DNA from 2 places in the Sulfoacidibacillus ferrooxidans genome. Region 1 is predicted to be linked to the other one. Evidence: predicted binding sites of a transcription regulator. Region 1 holds the regulator's gene; the other holds the start of a gene.
The links. Region 1 encodes LexA, which represses DNA repair genes until DNA is damaged. Its sites were predicted from a motif close to CGAACATATGTTCG; they were not measured.

Region 1 (7,583 bases):
CGACAAGCTGTTCGTATCATGGAACAGCATGAACCTACACGACGAGAACTGATGACTCTTGTTGCTACTGATTTTCGGGGGGAGACAGATCATGAATCATTGTATAGTGATCGGGCAACCAAACGTTGGGAAGACTTTGCTTAGTTTTCGTCTTGCAAAATTGTGTGGAATGAAATCTGTTTTCGTCATAAAAGAGCTACTACGCGATGTGCCTACTGAACAAGTCATAATCGTCAATGAAGCGGTGCAGACATTGGTTAATGGCTGCGAACATTCTACTGTGGGCGTGCAGACTATAGGCATTGGGATGAGCCAAACAATGGGGCAACCAGTCGTATTATATGATACTGTTGGACTATCTGAAGACGCTATGATGAATATTCATCATCGCCATGGGATGACAAGAACACTACAGTTATTCATTTCATGCGACCTTGTATTTCACGTAGTCGATGCATCCACATTACATGATGATAAACTCCACTCCATTGATGAGCAAATTTATTCGTTGGCAAAGTCACGCAAAGTTCCATACGTGCTAATTATGAATAAGATGGATCTACTATCCACAAAACGTCAACGTCGTCTTGAAGGAATGTTGCGTCGATACAAGGCAGTATTTATATCAGCAAAATATGATCAAGGAGTATCCCCACTCAAACACGTTTTAGAAAGGACAAATATGGTAAACTATTCGTATGCAGCTTGGATGAGGGGGAATTAATCTGAAAATGCATGACATTGCTGGAGCTTTTGTACCACTTCGAGCCATCTTAGTCCATGTGTATCACTCCGATGAATCAGAGTCTAAACGAGAGTATATGCGTGAAGAATTAAAAAGCCTTGCTCATACAGCGGGAGTTGATATGGTAGGTGAATTGTTTCAGTCAATGGTAAAAGATCATGCAAAAACCTTGATCGGCAAAGGAAAGCTTGAAGAGTTAGCTGATTTTGCGAAAGCAGAGTCAGCTACGCTGATTATTTTTGGCATCGAACTTTCGGGGAGCCAATTGCGCAATGTAGAAGATGTATGCATGATTCGAGTAATTGATCGAACACAGTTAATTCTAGATATTTTTGCTTCTAGAGCTAAAAGTTTTGAAGGCAAAGCACAGGTTCGTTTAGCCGAATTGCAGTATGCTTTACCACGATTAATGGGACAAGGAGTAACCATGTCGCGTCTTGGTGCAGGTATTGGAACACGTGGACCTGGTGAAACAAAACTTGAAATTGATCGGAGAACCATTCGCAAAGATATCGCCAAATTGCGGCGTATTGTCATTGAAGCAGGAGTGAAGCGAGCGGAATTACGGAGAAGAAGGCGCCGGCTTGGTGTGTATACAGTCGGACTTGTAGGATATACCAATGCAGGTAAAACAACTCTTTTAGCTCATTTGGCAAAACGATATGGTGAAAAGCAGGTAGAGCCAGGAAATGACCGCTTGTTTGATACATTAGATCCAACTTCTAGACGTGTTATGTATGCTTCTCAAACACTGGTCGTCACTGATACGGTAGGATTTATCCGGGAGTTGCCACACCATCTCATTGATGCTTTTCGAGCAACATTAGAAGAAGCATTGGACTCTGATGTACTTATTCACGTAATTGATGCATCTTCACCATACCGTGAGGAGGAAATGAAGACGGTTTACGACGTGGTGCATGATGTCTTAAAAACAAAGGTACCAGTCATTAGCGTTTTTAATAAAATGGACTTACTACCAGATTCTCAAGATGCAGAATTCCAAGATCATACTGCAGATCAGGTGGTTCGAGGGTCGATTCTTTGGCAGGACACATTATCTCAACTATTATCTGCCATTGATCATGTTATTTTAAAACGAGTAACTTTACATCTACAAATCCCATCGAAACGCAGCGATATATTGGCCGAAGCTTATTTATTAGGAGAAGTCTCAAGTTGCCATGAAAAGGACGATCACCTATACGTAGATGTGGCCATAGATGAAAAGGAAATCAGTCACTTTGTCGATTTTTTGAGTGATCGCGAAATTGTAGTGGAGGATCAATGGTTATGAATGAAATGCAATGGAACACAATTAAACATATCGAAAGACAGTGGAGTGCAGAGTTTGCAAAAGTAGACCACCTTATAGATCGCAATCAAGAAAAAGTACTGTCGGCATTTGCATCGGCAAAAGTGACAGACAGTGATTTAAGTGGTTCCACAGGGTATGGATTAGGGGACAGGGGAAGGGAGCAACTCGAGAAAGTATATGCACTTGTTTTTGGCGCTGAAGAGGCTATTGTAAGGCCTAGCATCGCTTCAGGAACTCATGCTTTAGCCATTGCATATTTTGGGTTACTACGTCCGGGAGATACTCTTATTTACGCAACTGGAGAACCCTATGACACACTCCAAACTGTAATCGGTGTAGATCAAGAAGAGAAAAGTGGACAAGGAACTTTAAGGGACTTTGGAGTTCATTTTCACTCTGTTGCATTAAAACAAGACGAAACGATCGACGTACCTTCTATATTAGCTACTATTGATGCAAGTACGAAAGTAGTAGCTTTTCAACGTTCGCCAGGTTATGCGTGGCGACGTGCATTGTCAGTTTCAGAAATTGGAATTGCCATTGCAAAGATCAAACACACATATCCTGATGTATATGTAGTAGTAGACAATTGCTATGGTGAATTCACGGATGTTGTAGAGCCTTGTGATGTTGGTGCTGATCTAGTCGTTGGATCACTGATTAAGAATCCAGGTGGTGGTATAGCTCCAACAGGCGGATATCTTGTGGGAACGAAAAATGCCATAGAACTTGCTTCCTATCGATTAACTGCGCCAGGCATCGGATCTGAGATGGGATCTTATGAACAATACCGATTATTTTTTCAGGGTTTATTTTTAGCACCCCATGTTGTAGGACAAGCTCTGAAAGGCAATATATTTGCAGCAGCTGCATTTACATCTGTCGGGATGGACTGTGCACCGCTGCCTGCTGATGCGCATGATGATATTGTGTTACGTATTCGATTGGGTTCTGCAATACAGGTCGTTCAGTTTTGTCAGGCGATTCAACAATCATCACCGATTGACGCTCACGTATTACCAGAACCATGGTTGATGCCAGGTTATCAAGATGAAGTCATCATGGCTGCAGGGACATTCATTCAAGGGGCTTCAATAGAACTATCAGCTGACGGACCCATGCGACCACCCTACGTCGCGTATATGCAAGGTGGTCTTACTTTTTCCCATGTAAAGCTCGCAGTCATGCATGCATTAGAAAAGTTGGGGCTATTAGAACATGGACTAACTCTAAAGTGGTAATTACTTCATATCATAACATTAGCTTTACACTTAGTGTCAATTATTTATTGACGTCTAATGGAAGGTATGCTACGATCTGAACGCTATAGAGGATACATGATCTTTACATGATGTCTATGAATGTTAGAGCCATTAGAGGAGGATAACCAGATGGATGATGCCATGCGACGTAAGCTTGCTTTGTTTCCGATTGGAATCGTGCAACGCTTGACTGATCTGACAGCGCGGCAAATCCGCTATTACGAGCAGCATGCTTTGATACACCCTGAACGGACACATGGTAATCAACGACTATACTCATTTAATGATGTAGAGCGATTATTAGAAATCAAGAGTCTCATCGATAAAGGTTTAAATATTGCTGGGATTAAGGCAATGATAGGGCAACCAACTCCTGAAATCGATTACACTCCTGCGATGCAAGCAGCAGCGGAAGAGGTGCGATCTGAACTTACAGAGAATGATCTACATGAGTTACTCATGCAAGAATTATCCGCAAGGGCAGGGCAGCGAGGCAATCCGGTTTCTATGATACAAGGTGAATTATCGCGTTTTTTTCATGGTGATCGACGTTAAAAATATATTGATGAACAGAAGGGGATGACAAGTTGCGTAAAAACTATTCAAAAGAAGAAATTATCGCATTAGCGCAAGAGCAGGATGTACGGTACTTACGACTTCAATTTACGGATCTCTTAGGGGTTATTAAAAACGTGGAGGTCCCAATTAGTCAATTAGAAAAGACGTTAGACAATCGCGTCATGTTTGATGGTTCATCAATTGAAGGTTTTGTAAGAATTGAAGAGTCGGATATGTATTTGTATCCAGACTTATCTACTTGGCTTGTTTTCCCGTGGCATGGCGATCAGGGGAAAATAGCCCGTTTCATTTGTGATATTTATACTGCTGATGGTAAACCATTTGCAGGTGATCCGCGTGGCATCTTAAAAAGAGCCTTAAAAAAAGCATCTGATATGGGGTTCACTACGATGAATGTAGGCCCAGAACCAGAGTTTTTTCTCTTCAAGATTGATGAACAGGGAAATCCAACCACTGAAATGAATGATCAAGGAGGCTACTTTGATCTAGCACCAGTGGATCTTGGAGAAAACTGTCGCAGAGAAATTGTACTAGTGCTAGAAGCTATGGGCTTTGAAATTGAAGCATCGCATCACGAAGTGGCGCCAGGACAACATGAAATTGATTTTAAATACGCAAGTGCACTTGTGGCAGCAGACAATATTATGACATTTAAATTGGTTGTTAAAACAGTTGCACGTCAATTCGGTTTACACGCAACATTTATGCCAAAACCTATATACGGCATCAATGGATCAGGAATGCATTGTCATCAGTCTTTATTTCGCGGTACAGAAAATGCATTTTATGACGAGAGTGATGAAATAGGTCTTAGTGAAGTAGGTAAACAATACCTAGCTGGTATCATGCAGCATGCACCTGGATTTACAGCGATTACAAATCCCATCATCAATTCGTACAAACGATTAGTACCAGGTTACGAAGCCCCTTGTTACATTGCATGGTCAGGAAAAAATCGCAGTCCTCTGGTGCGTATTCCTGCATCACGAGGACTGGGAACGAGAATTGAAGTACGGAGTCCTGATCCATCAACTAATCCTTATCTTGCTCTTGCTCTCATGTTGCATGCAGGACTTGATGGGATCGAACGAACATTGAAGTTACCACTTGCAGTCAATCGAAATATCTATGTTATGAATGAGATGGAGCGATTACGAGCAGGCATTCACAGTCTACCAGCTTCATTAAAAGACGCGTTAGAAGCTCTTGCCAATGATGATGTCATGCGCGATGCGTTAGGCGAACATGCATACACCCATTTTTATGAAGCAAAAATGATTGAATGGGATATGTTTAGAACAGCAGTTCATCCATGGGAACGAGAGCAATATCTTTCTATGTACTAGTATTGTGAGATTAAGTGAAAAAACCTAAGGCAATGTGCGCCATAAACCAACTACTTTACCTGCAATTGTGACAGTTGGATAGATAAGTGGCGCCATTGTTTTATTTTCTGGTTGCAAACGAATATGGTCGTCCTCTTTAAAAAAGCGTTTTACTGTTGCTTCATCTTCCTCTGTTAACGCGACTACAATCTCACCGTTATGAGCGGTTGACTGACGATGGACATAGACAATATCTCCATCATAAATACCTGCCTCAATCATACTGCTTCCAATCACTCGAAGAGCAAATAAGTTATCTTTATCTTTAATTGAAGATGGGACAGGAATATAGTCTTCTACATGTTCAATAGCAGTCATAGGTAATCCTGCGGTAACTTTCCCTATGACTGGGACAAGCACTGAAGGTTCACTGTGATTGTGTTCTTTTAAAATTTCAATCGCACGTGGTTTTGTAGGATCTCTTCGAATATAACCCCGTTGTTCTAGCTTCTCCAGATGACTATGTACAGTCGAAGTGCTAGCCAGACCAACTGCATCGCCAATCTCCCGAACCGATGGAGGATAGCCACGTGTTGAAACCGTAGTTTTAATATATAATAGAATTTGCTCTTGCTTATCTTTCACACTTTGGCGCATAAAAACATATACCCCTCTCTACCAACTGTTTCTAGAAGAAATATATCACTTTTTAAGAATAAATTCAAACACACGTTCGGGGATGGTGTTTCATGACTTTCAGTCACCTATTTTTCATTTATTTACTTTTGATCAATGTGTGGACTTTTTTACTTATGCGCATCGATAAAAAAAGGTCTAAACAACGTCGCAAACGTCGCATTCGCGAGAGGACATTACTTTTATTATCACTTGTAGGCGGGGGATTAGGTACATGGGTAGCCATGGGAATCTATCATCATAAGACGAAGCACTTTTCTTTTGAAATGATTGCACCTTTGTCTACGATGATGTGGACAGTGCTCGTTTTGTATATGATGTATCGTGGCCTTATGATTTCATAAAACTGCTCGATTATGATCGAGCTCTGATGGTGTATAGATGGGTGATGCCGGCTAAGCATACAAATGCAAAGGCCGTCATGCAGGCTCCCATCCACTGCCACAGACCAAATGTGAGTGTCGCAAGAAAGGATCCGAGTGATCCTCCAATAAAATAGGCAACCATATATACACTATTGATGCGACTGCGAGCAGTCGGAACAAGTGAATAGATGCGAGCTTGATTAGATATTTGACTTGCCTGTACGCCAAAATCAAGTAACAGTACACCAAGGATTAATAATAGCAATACCCCGTCTCCAAAGAGCATGATAACATAGGAGATAAAAGTGATGGATATACCTATTCCAATCATAAAAGAAGGTCCGCGTTTATCTGCAATTCGCCCCGCAACAGGCGCGATCAATGCTCCAGCTACGCCAACGAGACCAAATAAACCGACGACTGCACTTCCATAGTGATAGGGGCCTTGTGCAAGACGAAATGCAAGGACTGTCCATAGCACACTAAAGGCACCAAACATGGAGCCACCAATTAGACTTGATTGGCGAAGAAGCGGTTGATCGCGAAGAAGTTTGACAAGAGAAATAAGTAACTCACCATAAGATATCTTATTTTTTGCAACGAGGTGAGGCAAAGTAAACAACATGGTTATTGCAAGTCCCACCATAAGAACAGCTGCCATAACATAGACTGACCTCCATCCTAATAATTGCCCGATCGCCCCGCTAACCGTGCGTGCACCTAGAACGCCTAACAATAGCCCTCCCATCACAATTCCTACCACTTCACCACGTGTTTCTTCATCTGCTAGATCAACCGCAAGAGGAATGATGATTTGCGGCACGATGGTAATAACTCCAACACAAAAACTTGCGATTTCGAGCCAAGCAGGTGTCTGTGCAGTAGCAACTGCGGATAATGCGATAGCTGTAAAGATACTTAAGATCACAATCAGCATACGTTTTGGCCAAATGTCGCCTAATGGTGTTAAAAGTAGTAGGCCACCTGCGTAACCAAGTTGTGTTAATGTAGCCACATATCCCATTTGCGTTGATGTTTCATGGAATGTTTTCCCCATTAATACAAGCAACGGTTGACAATAATAAATGTTTGCAACTGATATAGCGGAACCAACTGCAAGCAAAATCGTCAGAGTTCTGGTTAGATGTGGATTTTTTTTGCTTTTCGTATGTAACGCTTGTGTGTTCTCTTGACTATCCATAGACAACTCCTAGTAATGATATAGCTGCTACAGTTAGTATAGCGGATATGGGGTGTATGAGAAAAGAGGGAGGCTCCAGTATTTTTTAAGCA
Region 2 (7,583 bases), on a different contig from region 1:
ATTATGTTTTGCATCAGAAACGACTTGGAATTTTGTGCGAGGAATTTTGTTTCTCAAGATTTCATATACGGCTTCGTTTGAATTTACAAAGGCAGTACTAATACTGTCTTCTTCGCCTGCTTCTTTTGTTCCGCAATCCAGATAAAATTGTTCGATTGAGGACATATCAGATTGACGAAGCAAGTTCTCAATTTCTTCCTGGTTCCGATAAAAAGCAGAAGACACGCCAGCAACCCTTGTGAAAATATGGGGATAACGGCAGGCAGCAAAAGTAGAAATGAGTCCCCCTAACGAGACTCCACCCATGTAGGTCTTATTTGGGGAAGTGCGGTATTTATGATCCACAATAGGCTTCAATTCATGTACGATAAAGTCAACGTACACTTCACCCTTTCCTCCTAATGCGCTGTCATCACCTAGAACCGCTTTACTGAATGCACCATTTACCCAAGGACAGTATTCGTTCACTCTCTCTTCACGAGACACATTTGCATCAATACCTACCACAATAAGTTTCAAGCCAATTTGCTCCAGATAAGATTCTAATCCTAAACTGACCCCACCGATGGCTACTTTGTCACGAAAAACGTTTTTTCCATCATGCATGTATAGCACTGGATAGTTCTCTTTGCTTGTGTAATAATTTTGTGGCAGATAAACTCGGATAGTTCTCTCTATGTTGAATGGAGTGATGAGAATTGAAAACTCATCTAGCATTGAGACACCTCCCCGTACGTTCATTGACTCAAATAAAGCTATTATACCAGTGCATTTGGTAAAATTGACGGAATTTCCTTCTTAAACTCTTCTGCTCCGAAAGCTTAATAAAGCTTAGGGTTTCACCCATGAATTTTTATGCAAGCGCACGAAGGTATTAAAGTCTCTTCTCCAAAATGATTTTCGGTTCTCCCTTTTCGTCGGTGTACGTCCCAACAACATCAAAACCATGTCTCAAATTTAAAATGAGCATGCTTCGCCATTTGTTTTTCGTTTGTGTGCGTACCACATCGTATCCTTGACTTTCACACCATACATGTTGTCTTCTCATGAGTTCTGATGCTATCCCTTGACCTCGGTATTCTGAATTTACACCACCTAACCAACTGTAAAACCGAGTTCTACGGTCTTGATAACCGATTTTATACCCGACGACGTGTTCGTTGTCTAAGGCAATAAGCACAAGAAAAATGGGCCTGACATACAGTTCTTCCTTTATGGAATCAGGACTTTTTAACTTGAAGATGGTACTATGCAATGAACACATACTCTGATACCAATCAGATTCCACTTCCAAATTCGTAAAAGCCTTGTATTCCATCATATCCTCCTCATGAAGCGCCATTTCAACTGGCTATTCTGGTTTTACCGGTTAAACCGCTATTGCGCAAGATCCCGAAAGCGTACGCAACCGTATAATCATACAACAGGTGGGCCTAATGGCTCCTGAATTTGCGTCCTCTTATGTTCAATAGCAAATATTGCATTTAACCAAATACAGGATCAGCGATTCCGTATAGTTGGTCACGTTTTCCGCCAAGGTCTTGTGCATTAAGAATCATGATTGGAGATACCATTTTTTCTTTAAAACCATACGTTAAAAGGTCTTTCATAAATCCTTCTTGTTGGCTTGGAACGTCAATACGCACTAAACCTGACCAACCCGACACCAAGTTTTTTATAAGCATTAGTGCGATATTATGTGAGTCTGCCACTATTGGACCGACCACGAGTACATTGTTGCGATGAACTGCAAAACCGAATCCTATAATGGTATTTTGCGAATTCCTTACCACATAACCACAATCCATATTTGAAAAGAGAACAGGATACAATCGATCTCGATTCGCACCAATAACGGTCTCATCTAATTCAATGAGTTGACCGAGGTCTCCTTCGTCAACATGGTCTACCTGAAAAGACTCGTTAACTCTGATATCCTCAACCGACTCACTGACTTCAAAACGATGTATATTCCCAATTGCTTGGAATCCAAGCGACTCATATAGAGGAAAGCCTTGTGCTGTTGCAACTAACATAACTGGTGCCCCAACCCGTTCGGCTTCAATTAAGCAATGTTTCACGATGCTTTTACCAAGACCCATTCTTTGGAAATCCGAATGAACAATAACGACACCCAAGGAAGCCAGAGCAGAATCGTAGATGTAAATCCCCGCACTTGTAACTAAGTTCCCTTCAAACCGATAACCAAACATCTTACCAGCAGGAGAAATAAATAAGTTCGTCTGTCCTGTCGTAAAGTTCCATCCAACACTTTGAGCTAAATTCTGAAAAGCAGGACCGTCATCCTTAGTTATCATGTCGATTGCAAAATCTTGATACATCGCTCTGACTTCTTTCTATAGCAGAAATTTCAGTATATTATCACATGTTAAAGTATGGGAATTTATGCTCTTTCGATCATCAATATTTTTAAATGTACCACATTATTCAGTCGGAAGGTACACCTTTTCCCATGAGCATTTTCATGTAAAAACACCGCCTATCCAGGGGTACAAGGTGTTCATCTTGCTTTATCTATTCGTTCTTCATCTGCTCAACCACTTCGACGGAAAGACCTGTGACTTTCGATATTTTCTCCACTGAATCGCCGAGTTTTAGCAACATACGTGCGATATCCCTTTTTTCCTCTTCATGACCTTGTTCAAGTCCTTTCTCACGGCCTTCTTTAATTCCCTTATCTTCAGCCTCTTGGATGATCTCTCTTAAAATATTCGTCATTTTCAACGCCTCTTTCAATCGTTTTTCTTGTTCCTCCGTCATCATTCGACCACTAATCCCAAGCATCACAATGGTTGTCAAACTCTGTTCATAGGAATCAGGAATCAGGAATCAGGAATCAGGAATCAGGAATCGCTTGGATGAGTCGAAAGTACGTTCGAACGCGTCCTCTTTCGTCATTCGCTCATACCGCATATGCAGAGCAAAGGCTAATCGCATCCGATCTTGGTCGGTCCAATCGTCATGTCAAATGTGTTGTTCGATCTCATCCAACATATGATCACCATCGAAGTGGCTTAAAAATACATTTTCTACCTGTTACTGAATCGTGCCCGCATCCACCTGTTCTGGTGCATCCTTCACTCCAGAAGTGTACAAAACAATAGTACGAATAGGTACAGTATAGGTCTCATGAAGTAAGCTATCGCAGAGCAAAAAGTGATGCACATTTGGTTTTTGAATGGATTGAAATTCAAGGTGCAAGATGCCCCATCATCCACTTCAAATACCACGTCTGCAAAACTTTGTTTCATGTCAATTTTGGCACATTCGGTTGAGAGTGCTTGCACCACATGCACGCCTTCGATTTTCAAGGCAGATAACGCATCGTAAGGGAGGACGCGTGAAAGATTCTTTAGTACCAGATCTTGTGTATGTCTTGGCTTGTGCATGATGTCTTATTCCAAGGGTTTCACCCTTCTTTCAGTATAAGCAGCAAAAGCCCCCTTGAGAAGAAGGCTCTGACTGGTTACGATACTTCTACCACGTAATCCAGCACCTCCTCAGACCGCACAAAACCTTTGTGCGCGTCAAAAGTGATTCCCTTGGAGTAATCTTGCGCGAAATTGGATCATGGTTTCAAGTGATGGACATGCATGTTTGAAGAAGATATACTTACAGTATTAAATTCTAATTTTCCGACAACTACAAGAAGTGATGAGCATGAGAGAGACTATACGCTTTAAGAAGAACAGCCAGGTGACGATACCAAAAGCTATGGCTGATGAGCTTGGACTTCAGGAAGATGATCTTCTTGAAGTTCACCTTGAGGATGGAAAGATCGTACTGATTCCGACGGTGGCCATTCCCAAAGATCAGGCCTGGTACTGGAGCGAGGAATGGTAGTCTGAGGAGAGAGAAGTTGACGAGCAGATAGCACGGGACGGGATCACAAAACCATTGAGGGCAGATGAGGCATTGTCAGTTTTGGATCGCCTGATGAAGCACAATGAACAGTGAGTTTCAGCTAAGCTACACAGATATATTTTTTAAAAATTTATAAAATATTGATCGAGAAGCCCAGTTTGTGATTCGCGAAGCAGTGAAGCTGCTGGTGACCGATCCAAGGCATCCGTCACTTAGAACCAAGAGTGTTCAGGGGACACGGGGAGTTTTTGAGGTCAGCGCTAACCTAGACCTTAGGATCACTTCGCAATATGAAAGCAATGGTGTTTTCTATCTCCGCAACTGCGGGCTTCATGATCGTACGTTAAAAAATCCATAGCTTTATCATGTTTTTCCCTTCTCTACAAGTCTCTCAAAAAGGACTGAAACGCAATGAATGATATGATCATCCAATGCGTTCGGGGGGGTTTCTCTATCTATAGCTTTCTTGACAGTCTATCAAATTCCGAGACTAATAGGAGTTTGACAAATTTCAGGGTGTTCCCTCTCGCGCCTGCCTCCGTAGCCCTTGAGCTCTCCAGCCAGTCCTTTTGTTCACGTAAGGATATTGAAATAGAGTTCGTTTTTAGATTTTTTGACGTTGTGTTTCAGCATCCTTTGACCTAAATTTGACAAGTTAAGGTCTTAACGGACGATTTCCTTCGTTTCGTGAGCAGACCCCTAATACCACATTGGCAACTATATGTTTGGCTGAACATACGTGTATTCTCCATTAGGCCACTGTGTTACTGTAACAAAATTAGCTTCATTTGGTGGATAATATCTACCTGAAATATGATAATTAATACTCCAATCTTTGATTCCAAAAAAATTTAAATATCTTTCTGAACCAAGTAGCCGCACTCCTACAATTGAAATAGCTGTTGACGGTAAGTGGTTTTCTTTACCAACATGGATCTGTGCATGAATTGCCACATTATGATATTGAATCGTCCAAAATGTAAAAAATAGTGCTAAAAGTAGAATGAATAATAAACCTGAACCGATAACTTTATTTTTTGTTTTAATCATAATTTTTCATCCTTTTGTTTGCATATCATCTCGAAATTTCATTGTTATCGATGTTTTAAGGTTTTCAGTTTTACATCTTTTTCGTTTGACCCCAAGTCCCTTGCTCCCTATCGGGTAAACATCCAAAAAATGATGTAAAATTCGCTATAAATCGTTTCAAATACTGATAGTAACCGCTTTGTGACACGCTTAAAACGTTGCGCATCTTCTCCATAAGAAACTTGGAGCGATTTTCTTTGATAAAGTGGCACTTTATCTCCGGTTGAATGCGTTGATGCACATGGCCTTTTTTAAAATTGCATCCTCCTCTCGCAAGTCACGGTTTTCTTGCTCCAGTTCACGGAGTGCTTGTGCATCAGGTTTTAAATGGCGAATTCCAACAAATGAAGAGACAAAATCCTCCTTATACTGTTGAACCAATCCGTGTATCGTCTTCGGCTAAATGCCTAAATCAAGTGTGCCTTGGGATCCGACTTGCCTTGCTGTGTCACCATTTGGACCGCATTTAACCTAAAATCTCGATCAAAGGGTTTTCGCACGATCATCACCTCGAATAATTTTATTTTACATTCTCAGTTCGTCCTGTCCACTTTTATAGCCTAACATCAATCTTAATTCAGACTGCAAGAAGAACGTCCAATGATTACCGGGGTAATCACAGATTATCGTCCGAGTTATGGGTCGTAGCATTTTGGGAGTTACATGCCGCCTGAGTTGCCGCTGCATCCCGACACCCATCGTTAGACAGTGGAAATGCGGGTAATCATTCGTGCTACTTACAACCTTGCGCATTGGCCTCAACTGCACCACCTGTAGGTAGTATGAATGCCGTATCCAATCACTCGCATAATATCCATCTCGATGATACTTCAGTTGTTACGTTATACTGTATTTGTATCAAGTAAAATACGAAAAGGGGATCACGATGAAAGCACTCATCACTGGCGCAAATAAAGGAATTGGTTTTGAAATCGCTCGCAATATTGGAAAGCGTGGTTATGACATTCTCGTCGGGGCGCGTGATGTAGCCCGTGGGCAAGCATCGGCCGAAAAACTTGTAGCAGAAGGCATATCAGCGACGTTCATCAAGATCGATTTGAACGAGTTGGATAGCTTGCACACAGCGGCTAACATGATTGATTCGCTCGATATTTTGGTCAATAATGCTGGAATTCCTGATCGTGTGAAGCCTCAACGCGCTGCGCTCGACATGACAAAGAACACATTTGACTATACAACCGAGGATTTACGTACGACGATGGAGACGAATTTTTTCGGCACACACGAACTCACGAAAAATCTGTTGCCATCTCTGACAGACGCTGCGAAAATCGTCAACATCACCATTCCTATTTCGCCTACCGACTTTTGGCACCCACTCGCTTACATCACGAGCAAAGCAGCACTTAACGTGATGACACTAACTTTTGCCTACGAGTTTGAAAAAATAGGAAGTCACCGCCAGATTTTCGGTATCATGCCTGGCGCTGTCGCGACCGACTTGAACGGCATGCAAGCTGGTGCACATGGCGGATTCGTCAAATCTTCCGAAGCCGCTGGCAAGATGAGTACCGACATTATCTTATCTGACAAGAATCAAAACGGCCAAATGATTCAGTATGATGGAAAGATCGTCACAGATTATGAAGTCCAACTGAGAATAAAGCAACATTAAGTGTTGTCAGTGATACGACTTAGGATAGCACCTTTCGTTACGTAGCGAGCATCTCAAGGCGTGGTGCGGTATGTCTCAGTTTTTACGATCTATTACTCTCAACGTTTCCGACATCAAATGCGTAGCTATGCATCTCCAAAAAGTGAACTTCTCATGCATCCGATAACAATTCATGCGTTTGATCCTCAACTACATGATAGCTCGTATGATACCTGTCCATCGAAGGGAATTGCACAAAGTCAATTAGGTGAATCGTGATCACTCGATGTAACTCTTGATAGGAAGCTCCTACTACCATTTGCCGACGATACAACTCCTCCCAGTCATACAAGGTGCGTTTGCGTTTCGCCATACCGTAGTCATGCGCCACTTGCATTTCCATGTTGATGCGCTCCTTTTGATCAGTTTCTACGAACACATCCATGCGAGAGAGCTTATCTTCTTGGTATTCAGGAGACTGCTCTGTGTTGCCAAATTGCACAGTTGTCAACGATTTGTTTCGATTAATGGATCAGTATTTTGATGTAACCATTTTGCGCATGGCGTCGTCAAAGGAAAGAGAGGAGTGTGATTGTACATCCAAAGGGATAAGGCACTCCATAACGTGATGAAATCATACTATACTGTTTTGATCAGATGATCAGGACGCGATATTCTAAGACAAAGGGTGGTTTGTCTGCAAAAACAATTACTTGGAATCGGTGTGGCTGCTCTGGCTATGACGTGCCTAGTAGTGACGGGATGTGGGGTCAGTAACCATCTCACGGGGACATCGGCAAGCGATAGCCCTTCCGCTACCGTGCAGCCGAGTGACCGGACAACGACGCCTTCTACGTCACCTAGTTCTTCCTCCACGATAACACCGTCTGCATCGAATTCAACAAGGCCGGCGCCTACATCGCATCTGAGCTCAACAGGCACGAAAGACTCAACGGTGTCGGTTGATGAAATGAGGGCATCGTCTAATGAACGG

Region 2: MM817_RS13470 (RpnC/YadD family protein) is a predicted target of LexA. The motif match lies at 2,886-2,899, and genes of this name have one in related genera.

The regions. Positions count from the first base shown of each region.
Region 1 is NZ_JALBUF010000007.1:128,988-136,570, forward strand. Features, by position in the region: gene MM817_RS11430 (AAA family ATPase) at 1-144, shown strand, start outside; gene MM817_RS11435 (GTPase) at 92-724, shown strand; gene hflX (GTPase HflX) at 732-2,042, shown strand; gene MM817_RS11445 (methionine gamma-lyase family protein) at 2,039-3,304, shown strand; gene MM817_RS11450 (MerR family transcriptional regulator) at 3,455-3,880, shown strand; gene glnA (type I glutamate--ammonia ligase) at 3,913-5,250, shown strand; gene lexA (transcriptional repressor LexA) at 5,275-5,886, opposite strand; gene MM817_RS11465 (DUF1294 domain-containing protein) at 5,979-6,269, shown strand; gene MM817_RS11470 (MFS transporter) at 6,280-7,491, opposite strand.
Region 2 is NZ_JALBUF010000013.1:33,878-41,460, reverse strand. Features, by position in the region: gene MM817_RS13485 (alpha/beta hydrolase) at 1-717, opposite strand, end outside; gene MM817_RS13480 (GNAT family N-acetyltransferase) at 875-1,321, opposite strand; gene MM817_RS13475 (GNAT family N-acetyltransferase) at 1,485-2,342, opposite strand; gene MM817_RS13470 (RpnC/YadD family protein) at 2,536-2,784, opposite strand; gene MM817_RS13465 (hypothetical protein) at 3,058-3,222, opposite strand; gene MM817_RS13460 (AbrB/MazE/SpoVT family DNA-binding domain-containing protein) at 3,682-3,864, shown strand; gene MM817_RS13455 (hypothetical protein) at 4,603-4,935, opposite strand; gene MM817_RS13450 (hypothetical protein) at 5,188-5,355, opposite strand; gene MM817_RS13445 (SDR family NAD(P)-dependent oxidoreductase) at 5,861-6,610, shown strand; gene MM817_RS13440 (Rpn family recombination-promoting nuclease/putative transposase) at 6,762-7,100, opposite strand; gene MM817_RS13435 (hypothetical protein) at 7,329-7,583, shown strand, end outside.